Linked DNA regions of Salipiger sp. CCB-MM3. The protein of the gene in region 2 binds, or shares a complex with, the protein of the main gene of each other region. Links are inferred from orthologs where the notes say so. Each region holds a gene or a part of one and is shown on either strand. Other genes may lie near its edges.

The links.
Region 1: the proteins of dnaG (region 2) and AYJ57_RS11985 are in contact, whole or in part, in a crystal structure (PDB 2R6A), measured with the Geobacillus stearothermophilus proteins. The link is inferred for Salipiger sp. CCB-MM3 from one-to-one orthologs. Residues at the interface, in WP_049624496.1 of Geobacillus stearothermophilus: Lys456, Leu457, Leu458, Pro459, Ala460, Asn463, Ala464, Leu467, Leu535, Leu536, Ile537, Ala538, Gln544, Glu545, Asp548, Tyr549, His552; in WP_033016901.1 of Geobacillus stearothermophilus: Ser13, Glu15, Ala16, Gln18, Glu91, Leu92, Asp94, Ala95, Val96, Pro97, Thr98, Ala99, Ala100, Asn101, Tyr104, Tyr105, Ile108.

What each region holds. Positions count from the first base shown.
Region 1 is NZ_CP014595.1:2,480,162-2,484,737, forward strand. What follows is about bases 500-3,312. They hold AYJ57_RS11985 (replicative DNA helicase), read right to left. Parts: upstream 2,744-3,312; coding sequence 1,256-2,743; downstream 500-1,255. Other genes in these bases: alr (alanine racemase), read right to left, coding at 500-1,023; AYJ57_RS11990 (orotate phosphoribosyltransferase), read right to left, coding at 3,018-3,312. In the rest of the region: more of alr, read right to left, coding at 1-499; more of AYJ57_RS11990, read right to left, coding at 3,313-3,695; pyrC (dihydroorotase), read right to left, coding at 3,879-4,576. UniProt on the Escherichia coli protein: The main replicative DNA helicase, it participates in initiation and elongation during chromosome replication. Travels ahead of the DNA replisome, separating dsDNA into templates for DNA synthesis.
Region 2 is NZ_CP014595.1:820,289-824,937, reverse strand. Bases 1-2,886 are described here. They hold dnaG (DNA primase), read right to left. Parts: upstream 2,504-2,886; coding sequence 497-2,503; downstream 1-496. Other genes in these bases: AYJ57_RS04025 (hypothetical protein), read right to left, coding at 2,648-2,886; rpoD (RNA polymerase sigma factor RpoD), read right to left, coding at 1-355. In the rest of the region: more of AYJ57_RS04025, read right to left, coding at 2,887-2,941; AYJ57_RS04020 (ribbon-helix-helix protein, CopG family), read left to right, coding at 3,121-3,300; AYJ57_RS04015 (CHAD domain-containing protein), read left to right, coding at 3,297-4,649. UniProt on the Escherichia coli protein: RNA polymerase that catalyzes the synthesis of short RNA molecules used as primers for DNA polymerase during DNA replication.

The sequences.
Region 1 (4,576 bases), 1.7 Mb from region 2 along the record:
GACCCGCGCGTAGCGGTTGCCGAGCGAGGTGAGGATCTCGTAGCCGATGGTGTCGATATGGCGCGCCAGATGGTCGACGGTCTGATGCGGGCCGAGCAGTTCCAGCGTTTCCGGCACCTGCTCGACGGCGGTCACATCGACGGTGATCAGGTCCATAGAGATGCGGCCCAGCAGCTTGCAGCGGGTCTCGCCAGCCCAGAGGTAGGTCTTGGGCGCAAGCGCGCGGATCAGGCCGTCGGCGTAACCGGCAGAGATCGTCGCGACCTTCATCGGCGAGCGCGCCACAAAGGCGTTGCCATAGCCCACCGACTCGCCGGTCTGCACCTCGCGGGTTTGGATCACCGGGATGTGCAGCGCGGCGACACGATGCGCCTCTTTGAAGGGCAGGCCGCCATAGAGCCCGATGCCGGGGCGGGTGACGTCGAAATGATAATCCTTGCCCAGCAGGATGCCGCCCGTGGCCGACAGCGAGCGCGGCGCGTCCAGCCCCTCGGTCATTTCACGGAAGTTGCGCAGCTGATGGGCGTTCATCCCGTGGTTCGGCTCGTCGGCGCAGGCCAGATGCGACATGATCAGCCGCGGCTTTTGCTTCATCGCCGTGTCACGCAGGGCCAGCCACTCGTCGGCCTCGAGCCCCAGCCGGTTCATGCCGCTGTCAAGCTGGACGCCGAAGGGATGGCCGGGAAGGCTTTCGGCGTGGCGCAGCATCTGCTCGATGGAGTTGATCATCGGGGTCAGCGCCGCGTCGCGGATGAGCGCCGCATCGCCCGCCATATGGCCGCCGAAGACGTTGATCTCGGGACCCTGGCCAAGTGCCTTGCGCAGGTCCGCGCCTTCCTCGCAGGTGGCGACGAAGAACCGCCGCGCGCCTTCGCGCGCCAGCATCGGCGCGACGCGATCAGCGCCGAGACCGTAGGAGTTTGCCTTGACCACGGCGCCGGTCTCGCAATCGGAGAGGGCGTCGAGGGTGCGCCAGTTGGCGCGGATCGCATCGAGATCGATGGTGAGCTGTGCCTGTGCCATGGCGCGTTGATTGCCGCGCGGGCAGGGGGCGTCAAGAGGGAAAGCGCCGAAGTCGGGCGCGAGGTGGTCCTGCTGTGGGGGCAGGGCCTCTGGCGCGGGCAGGCGGGGGGCTGGCGCGGGGGGCAGGCAGGCGGGGCGGGCCGGAGAGTGGGCGTGGCGAGCCAAGGCCCTGCGGGGGTTTCACACCCCCGCACCCCCGTGGGATATTTTTGCCAAGAGGAAGAGGCGGCCCTTAGAAGTTGTCGCCTTCGCCGTTCTGCCAAGGACGCACGAGGTTGCCGAAGCGGGTGAATCGGCCCTCGAAGCTCAGCTCGACGGTGCCAATCGGGCCGTGACGCTGCTTGCCGATGATCACCTCGGCCTTGCCGTGCAGGCGCTCCATGCGTTCCTGCCAGGCGGCCATTTCGTCGAGCCGGTCGTCCGAGGGTTTTTCGCGCTCCACGTAATATTCCTCGCGGAACACGAACATCACCACGTCGGCGTCCTGTTCGATCGAGCCCGATTCCCGCAGGTCCGACAGCTGCGGGCGTTTGTCGTCGCGGCTTTCCACCTGACGCGAGAGCTGTGACAGGGCGATCACCGGGATGTTGAGCTCCTTGGCGATGGCCTTGAGGCCCATCGAAATCTCGGCGATCTCGTTGACGCGGTTCTCGGCGGTGCCGCGCACCAGCTGCAGGTAGTCGACCATCAGCACGTCGAGACCATGGGTTCGCTTCAGGCGCCGCGCACGGGCGGCAAGCTGGGCGATCGGGATGGCCGGCGTGTCGTCGATGAACAGCGGGCAGGCCTCGAGGCTCTTTGCCGCGTCGACGAAGCGGCGGAACTCGGTCTCGGTCATGTCGCCGCGGCGGATCTGCTCGGAGGGCACTTCTGCGGCTTCCGAGAGGATACGCGCGGCCAGCTGCTCGGCGCTCATTTCGAGCGAGTAGAAGCCGACAACGCCGCCCTCTATCGCGCCTTCGGTGCCGTCGGGGCGGGTGCCCTTCTTGTAGGCCTTGGCGATGTTGAAGGCGATGTTGGTGGCCAGCGAGGTCTTACCCATCGAGGGGCGCCCGGCGAGGATCAGAAGGTCCGACGGGTGCAGGCCGCCGAGTTTTTTGTCCATGTCGATAAGACCGGTGGAGACGCCAGCCAGCCCGCCCTCGCGCTGATAGGCGGCGTTGGCGACGTTTACCGCATCGGTCACGGCGCGCAGGAACGACTGGAAGCCGCCCTCGGTCTGGCCCTGTTCGGCCAGCTTGTAGAGCGCCTGCTCGGCCTGCACGATCTGTTCGCGCGGCTCGGATTTCACGTCGACCTTGGTGGCGCGGGCCGAGATATCGCGGCCCAATCCGATGAGATCGCGGCGCACCGCCAGATCGTAGATCATCTGCGCGTAGTCGCGCACGGCAAAGCTCGAGACCGCGGCGCCAGCGAGGCGGGCCAGATAGGCCGGACCGCCCAGTTCCTTGAGGCCCTCGTCGTCTTCCATAAACGCCTTCAGCGTCACCGGGGACGCGAGGTTGTTCTTGGCGATCCGCGCTGCGGCGATCTCGAAGATACGGCGGTGCACCGGGTCGTAGAAATGCTGCGGGCCGAGGATGGCCGCGACCCGGTCGTAGACATCGTTGTTGGTCAGGATCGCGCCCAGCAGTTGCTGCTCGGCCTCGATCGAATGCGGCATCGTGTCAGCCTGCTCGACCTCGACGCCCGTGGCGTTGAATACGCTGTGATCGTTCATGCCTGTCCCCTTGGCCCATGTCGCCATGGTCCGACGTCTTTTTGTCCCTTTGATGTCCCGCTGGCTCCCCCGAGTCCCGCAGGTTCAAGCGTCATAGCGCGCCGCGGGTCGCGGACCAATCTGGAAATCTCTGTGGACTATTTCGGGATAACCGGAAATGGGCCCGGCGCCCGGTTCTGCTCGTGAAGATATCGTAGCAGGATCGCGGGGTTTCGCAACATTTGGTGCGATGTGCCGGGCGAAGAGGCTGGCCCTTCGCCCGAAGAAAATGCGCTTATGCGCCGTTTTCCGCCTGCCATTTGCGCGGGTCTTCGAGGAAGGCCTCGACCGCCGCCAGCGTCGCGGGCTCGAAGCCGCCGCGCTCCTTGGCCTCGGCCAGCACATCGTGCCAGGTGCAGAGGTAGTGCAGGTCGACCCCGTGATCGCCGAGCGTCTTCGTGGTCTCGGGGAAGATGCCGTAGTAGAAGATCACCGCGGTATGGGCGCAGGTGGCGCCGGTCTCGCGGATCGCGTCGACGAAGCTGAGCTTGGAGCCGCCGTCGGTGGTCAGATCCTCGACCAGCAGCACGCGCTGGCCCTCGGTCATCTTGCCTTCGATGCGGGCGTTGCGGCCATAGCCTTTGGGCTTCTTGCGCACATAGGTCATCGGCAGCGCCATGCGCTCGGCCACCAGTGCGGCGAAGGGGATGCCCGCGGTCTCGCCGCCGGCGATGTTGTCGAAGGCCTCGAAGCCGGCGTTGCGCATGACGGTGACGGTCAGGAAATCCATCAGCGTCGAGCGGATGCGCGGGTGCGAGATCGGCGTCCGGCAGTCGATGTAGACGGGCGAGGGCAGTCCCGAGGCCAGCTTGAAGGGCGCGTCGCCCATGAAATGCACCGCGCCAATCTCCCAGAGCATCCGGGCCGTCAGCCGGGCCATTTCTTCTTGCGAGGGATAGGACGAGGGGATCATGGGGCAGCTCCTTTGAAAACCGCGCCCGCCTTAGCGCGAAATTTCGGGGTCGGGAAGGGCGCAGAGCGCTCAACCCAGCGTTTTCATCTTTCCCGAATACTCCGGGGGTGCGGGGGCAGCGCCCCCCGTCGTGCACAGCACGACAAACCAGAAGTGAGTGCGGGGGCAGCGCCCCCGCTGGCCTTAGTCCTCGACCCGCCAGTGCAGCGGCATGCCGGGATCAAAGACGGTCACCGGCCCGGCACCGGTCTCGATCTTGCCGGGGTATGTGACGGGCGCGCCCTTGGTCAGGGTCACGACCTCTTCGCTCACCGGCAGGCGGTAGAAGGCCGGGCCATTGCGCGAGGCGAAGGCCTCGAGCTTGTCCAGCGCGCCGTCCTGTTCAAAGACCTCGGCGAGGATCGACAGCGTATTGGTGGCGGTGAAGCAACCCGCGCAGCCACAGGCGCTTTCCTTGGCCGGATCAGCATGGGGCGCGCTGTCGGTGCCGAGGAAGAAGCTGGCATCCCCGGAGGTCGCGGCGTCGCGCAGGGCCAGCCGGTGCTCTTCGCGCTTGGCGACGGGCAGGCAGTAGTAATGCGGCTTGATGCCACCAACGAGGATGTGGTTGCGGTTGATCACCAGATGGTGCGTGGTGATCGTCGCGCCCAGATCGTCGCCATCGGCGCGGGCGTAATCGACGCCCTGCTTGGTGGTGATATGCTCCATGACCACGCGCAGACCGGGCGTGCTGCGGCGGATCGGATCGAGCACGCGGTCGATGAACACCGCCTCGCGGTCAAAGATGTCGATGTCGTTGTCCACCACTTCGCCGTGCACGCAAAGCGGGATGCCGCGCTCGGCCATCAGCTCGAGCACCGGGCGGACCTTGTCGAAATCGC
Region 2 (4,649 bases):
CCGGGTCATCGGTACGGTCGAGCTTTTCCGAGCCGCCCGACGACAGCGCGACGTCACGACCTTTGGAGGCGTCGACCAGATCGGTCGAGCCCTTGTTCTTGTCCGCGTCTTCCTCGGCTTCCTCGTCCTCTTCGGTGACTTGGATGCCCATTTCGGAAAGCATCGACATCACGTCTTCGATCTGGTCGGAACTGACCTGATCCGGCGGCAGAACCTGGTTCAGCTGGTCATAGGTGATAAAGCCACGCTCGCGCGCCTCGGCGATCATCTTCTTGACCGCGGCCTGGCTCATGTCGAGGCTATGTGCGTCGTCCTGAGTTTCCGGCTTGGCGTCGTCGTTGTCTTTGGCTGCCATGAAGTGCTCCGTCAAAGGGAGGGGCCGGTTCTGGCCGGCACTCGCGCAAGTGAAGTGATTCGTTTCTGCGAATCATGGGGGGAATCAAATGATTCGGCCACCCGTGTACCCGTTTTTCCTCCAGTTTCCCTAAATGGTCATCTAGTTCTGACCCTTGGAAAAGCGAATCTGTTGCAGCAGCGCGTCGAAAGCGCTGCGTTCTTCTTTGTCCACCCGGGCCCCATTGGCCCCGGTTTCGAATTCCACATCGTCTTCAGAACGGTTCATAACCGCCTGATTGCGCGCCTGTGCCGCCTGTCCCAGCCTCCAGGTCAGGGCTTCATCCGCGAGGCTCTCCATATCCTCCAGCGCCTCTGCGAGTTCGGCCACGAGTCCCGCCTGCGCGGCGATCTTGGCGAATTCCTCGGCCACCGTAAGGCGGGCGAGTTCAACGTCACCGATCTGTCGCAAGCAGGGTACCACTGCCACATGGCGTGCCCCGAGGAGGGAATCAAGGGCCTCGGGTCCGATTCTCTGCGCCGCGTCTTCCTGAAGGATTTCCGGGTCGGTCGTTCCTGCGCTCAGGAACAGGTCGCGCAGCGCGGCGTGATCGGGATCGCTGCAGGGCAGGGTCTCGAGCGGGCCTTCGAACTCGGGCAGCAGCGCCGGGTAGCGCAGCAGAACGGCGAGGATGACGGTCTCGCGCAGCCGCGTCTCTGCGGCCTCGCCAGCCGAGACCAGCAGCGAGGATTTCGCCGCGGCGCTGGGGGCGATGGTGACCGCCTGACCCCATTTCTGGGTGCGCTGGCCGCTGCGGAACGGGCTGCGCTGGCCGGATTTGCCGCCCCAGTTGCCGCCTCCGTTTCCGCCATCGCCGCTGCGCTTGCTGCGGAAGAGCTGCCAGCGGAGTTCCTTGATCTCATTGCCGTAGTGATGGCGCAGGTCGGGGTGCTGGATGCGCTTGATCGCCGCGCGCAGCGTCGCGTCGAGCGCCGCTTTGCGCTCGGGGCTGTCAAAGACCTTGTCCTCGGTCTCGCGCCGCCACAGAAGCTGCACCATGGGCTGCGCCTGATCGAGCACCGCCTTGACCGCCTGCGGCCCTTTGGCGCGCAGCAGGTCGTCCGGGTCCTGACCTTCGGGCATGATCGCGAACCGCAGCCCCTTGCCCGGCATCAGCAGCGGCAGCGCGGTGTCGATCACCCGATAGGCGGCGCGCAGACCGGCCTTGTCGCCGTCGAGCGCGATCACCGGCTCGTCGGCGATGCGCCAGAGCAGCGCGATCTGATGCTCGGTGACGGCGGTGCCAAGCGGCGCCACCGCCGCCTCGAACCCGGCCTCGCTGAGCGCGATCACATCCATATAGCCTTCGGCGACGATCAGCGGCTGGCCCTTGCCCGCCGCCTCGCGCGCGGGCGCGTGGTTGTAAAGGTTGCGGCCCTTGTCGAAGAGTTCGGTCTCGGGCGAGTTGAGATATTTGGCGTTGTCGCGCGGGTCCATGGCGCGCCCGCCAAAGGCGATGGCGCGGCCGCGGCCATCGCGGATCGGGAACATGATGCGATTGCGGAACACGTCATAGGGCGCGCGGCCCTTCTGCGAGGGCTTGGCCAGCCCCGCCGCCATGATCAGATCCTCGGCGACACCCTGTCCGCGCAGATGGTCCCAAAGGTGCTGCCAACCCTCGGGCGCAAACCCAAGCTCGAAACGGTCCTGCACCGGCTGCGTCAGCCCGCGCCGGTCGAGATAGGCGCGCGCCTCAGAGGCGGCGCCGGTGCGCAGCTGCATCCTGAAGAACCGCACCGCCTGTTCCATCACCTCGGCAAGCTGGCTGCGGCGGTCGGCCTTCTGCGCGGCCTGCGGGTCGCGCGCGGGCATCTGCATGCCTGCCTCACGGGCGAGAATCTCGACCGCTTCCATGAAGTCGACGTTCTCGCTTTCGCGCACGAAGGAGATTGCATCGCCCTTCGCGTGGCAGCCGAAGCAGTAGTAGAACCCCTTGCGGTCATCGACGTGGAAAGAGGCGGACTTTTCCTGATGGAACGGGCAGGGCGCCCACATGTCGCCCTTGGCCTGATTGGACTTGCGGGTGTCCCACATGACTTTGCGACCGACGACCTGGCTCAGGCTCGTACGGGTGCGCAATTCGTCAAGGAAGCCGGGTGGTAGACTCATGCTCGGAGTATCAATGCAGAGGGAGGCCGAGTCCATGCGGCTCGGCACGCGCGTTGGTGTTTCTGTCAGATAGCCGATGCCTGCGCCGACCGGAAGGGCGACGCGGGCGGGTGCGGGTCACGTCATGCGCGCCTCAGCGCGGCGTCATTGCGAGAGACACTGCTGTTCCCAGCTGCGGCCCACATCAAGGGTGAGCTGGTTTTCGGGCAGCGAATAAATCCATTGCGCCAGCATCTCGCCCGAGTCGCGATCCAGCGCCCGGCGCAATTCGCGCTCGGTCCGCTTTTGCGGAATGCCGTCCTTACGCGCCTGCACTGCTTCCATGACCATCTTGGCCGAGGTTTCGCAGCGTGCCGCCTTGTCACTTTGCGCGGAGGCCGGGGTGGCGGCGGCGAGCACCAGCCCGAAAAATACTACAAGATTCCGCATGGTCTGCATCTCCTGTGTCAGCCAAGGCGCTTATGTAATCCTTTGCGGGGAAAGTGTCACCCATGAGGCGGGCTGCGATCACGGCTTGGAGAGCGCTATGGCTTTGTCGTTGCGCCAGTGCCGGGAAATCGCGTTGCGCTTGCTGGTTCAAAGTGAAATCATGACGTCACTTTTAGCGGGTATCAGCCATGGCGAAGACCAAGGAAATCAAGCCCAAGGACGAAAAGAAGAACACGTCCCTGCGGCTTAACAGCAAGACACTCAAGGCGCTCAAGATGCGCGCCATCGAAGAGGATCGCAGTGTGCAGAAGATCGTCGAGACGCTGATCGAGGATTACCTGCGCAAGACCGGAAAGAAATCCAGATGACTCAAGGCGAGGGTGCCTTTTACCTCCTCCCCGACATGGCCGCAGAGGGGGCATCGCTGGTCGATGCCGCCGATCTGGGCGGTCTTAAACCCCAGCTTAGCTGGCAGGAGGCGAGCAGCGCCTTCCTGATCCGCGATACCTTCGATCAGGAATTGCGCCTGAGTGGCCGTGTGCTTATCGAAGTGGCGGAGCAGTTTGAATTGCTTGAGCCCGATGGGCGGGTGCTTGGCCAGTCTTCGGCGGGGGCGGGGCGCTTTGTCGCCGAGTTCTCCGAGGGCTCGGTAAAGCATGCGCTGTCGGACCTTTCGCCGCTGCGCTGCCTGCTGCCGGTGGGCGCGGGCGAAATGCGCCGGGGCGAGCTGGCGCTGCTCGATGACGAAGAAAAGACGCAGGCGCGGGCGTTTTTGTGGGTGCTCGAAGCGGCTGAGGGGGGGCGTGTGACGATCGCCCGCCTGCAGGGGCTGCGCGGCTATGACAAGGCGCTGACCCGGCTGCAGAAGCTGGTCGAAGGGCTGGGCGGCGCAGCGCTGGAGGACGGCGCGCTTTATGATCTGCTGTTCCCCGGCCAGTCGGCCTATGTGGCCAAGCCCGATGTGCCGATGGACGGGCAGGAAGAGGCCTTTGATGCCGCCAGCGATATCATCGCCGCCTATCTTCCCGTGGCGCGCGCCAATGAGGCCGGGGTGATCGCCGACGACGACACCGAGTTTCTGCACGACTACCGCATCGCCCTGCGAAAAATCCGCTCGGTGCTGAGCCTGTTCAAAGGCGTTTATGCGGACGAGCAGACCGCCGAGCTGAAAGCGCGCTTTTCGGCATTGATGGAACCGACCGGGCGGCTGCGTGACCTCGATGTCTACCTGCTCGAGAAGGATGCCTATTATACTATGCTGCCGGCGAACCTGCACGAAGGGCTCGACCGGATGTTCGCCTTGTTCGCCGAGGAACGCACCGCCGCGCAGGCGGGGCTGGCGAAACATCTGCGCAGCACCGGCTACCGCAAGGAGATCACCGCGCTTGGCAAGATTTTCCACAAGCGCAAGGCGTTGCAGCGCGGCGAACGCGCGGACCTTCCGGCCTATGATTTCGCCTGCAAGCTGATCTGGAAACGCTACCGCAAGATCTGCACCATCGCCGAGGCGATTGATGATGCGACGCCCGACCACGAGGTGCATGAGCTGCGCATACACTGCAAGAAGCTGCGCTATCTCATGGAGTTCTTCGGCCCGCTGTTCCCCGCAGGGCCGTTCAAAAAGCTGATCAAGCCGCTCAAGCGCCTGCAGGACAACCTTGGTCTTTTTAACGATTACTCGGTGCAGCAGGGCAGCCTTATCGACTTCCTGAGGCGG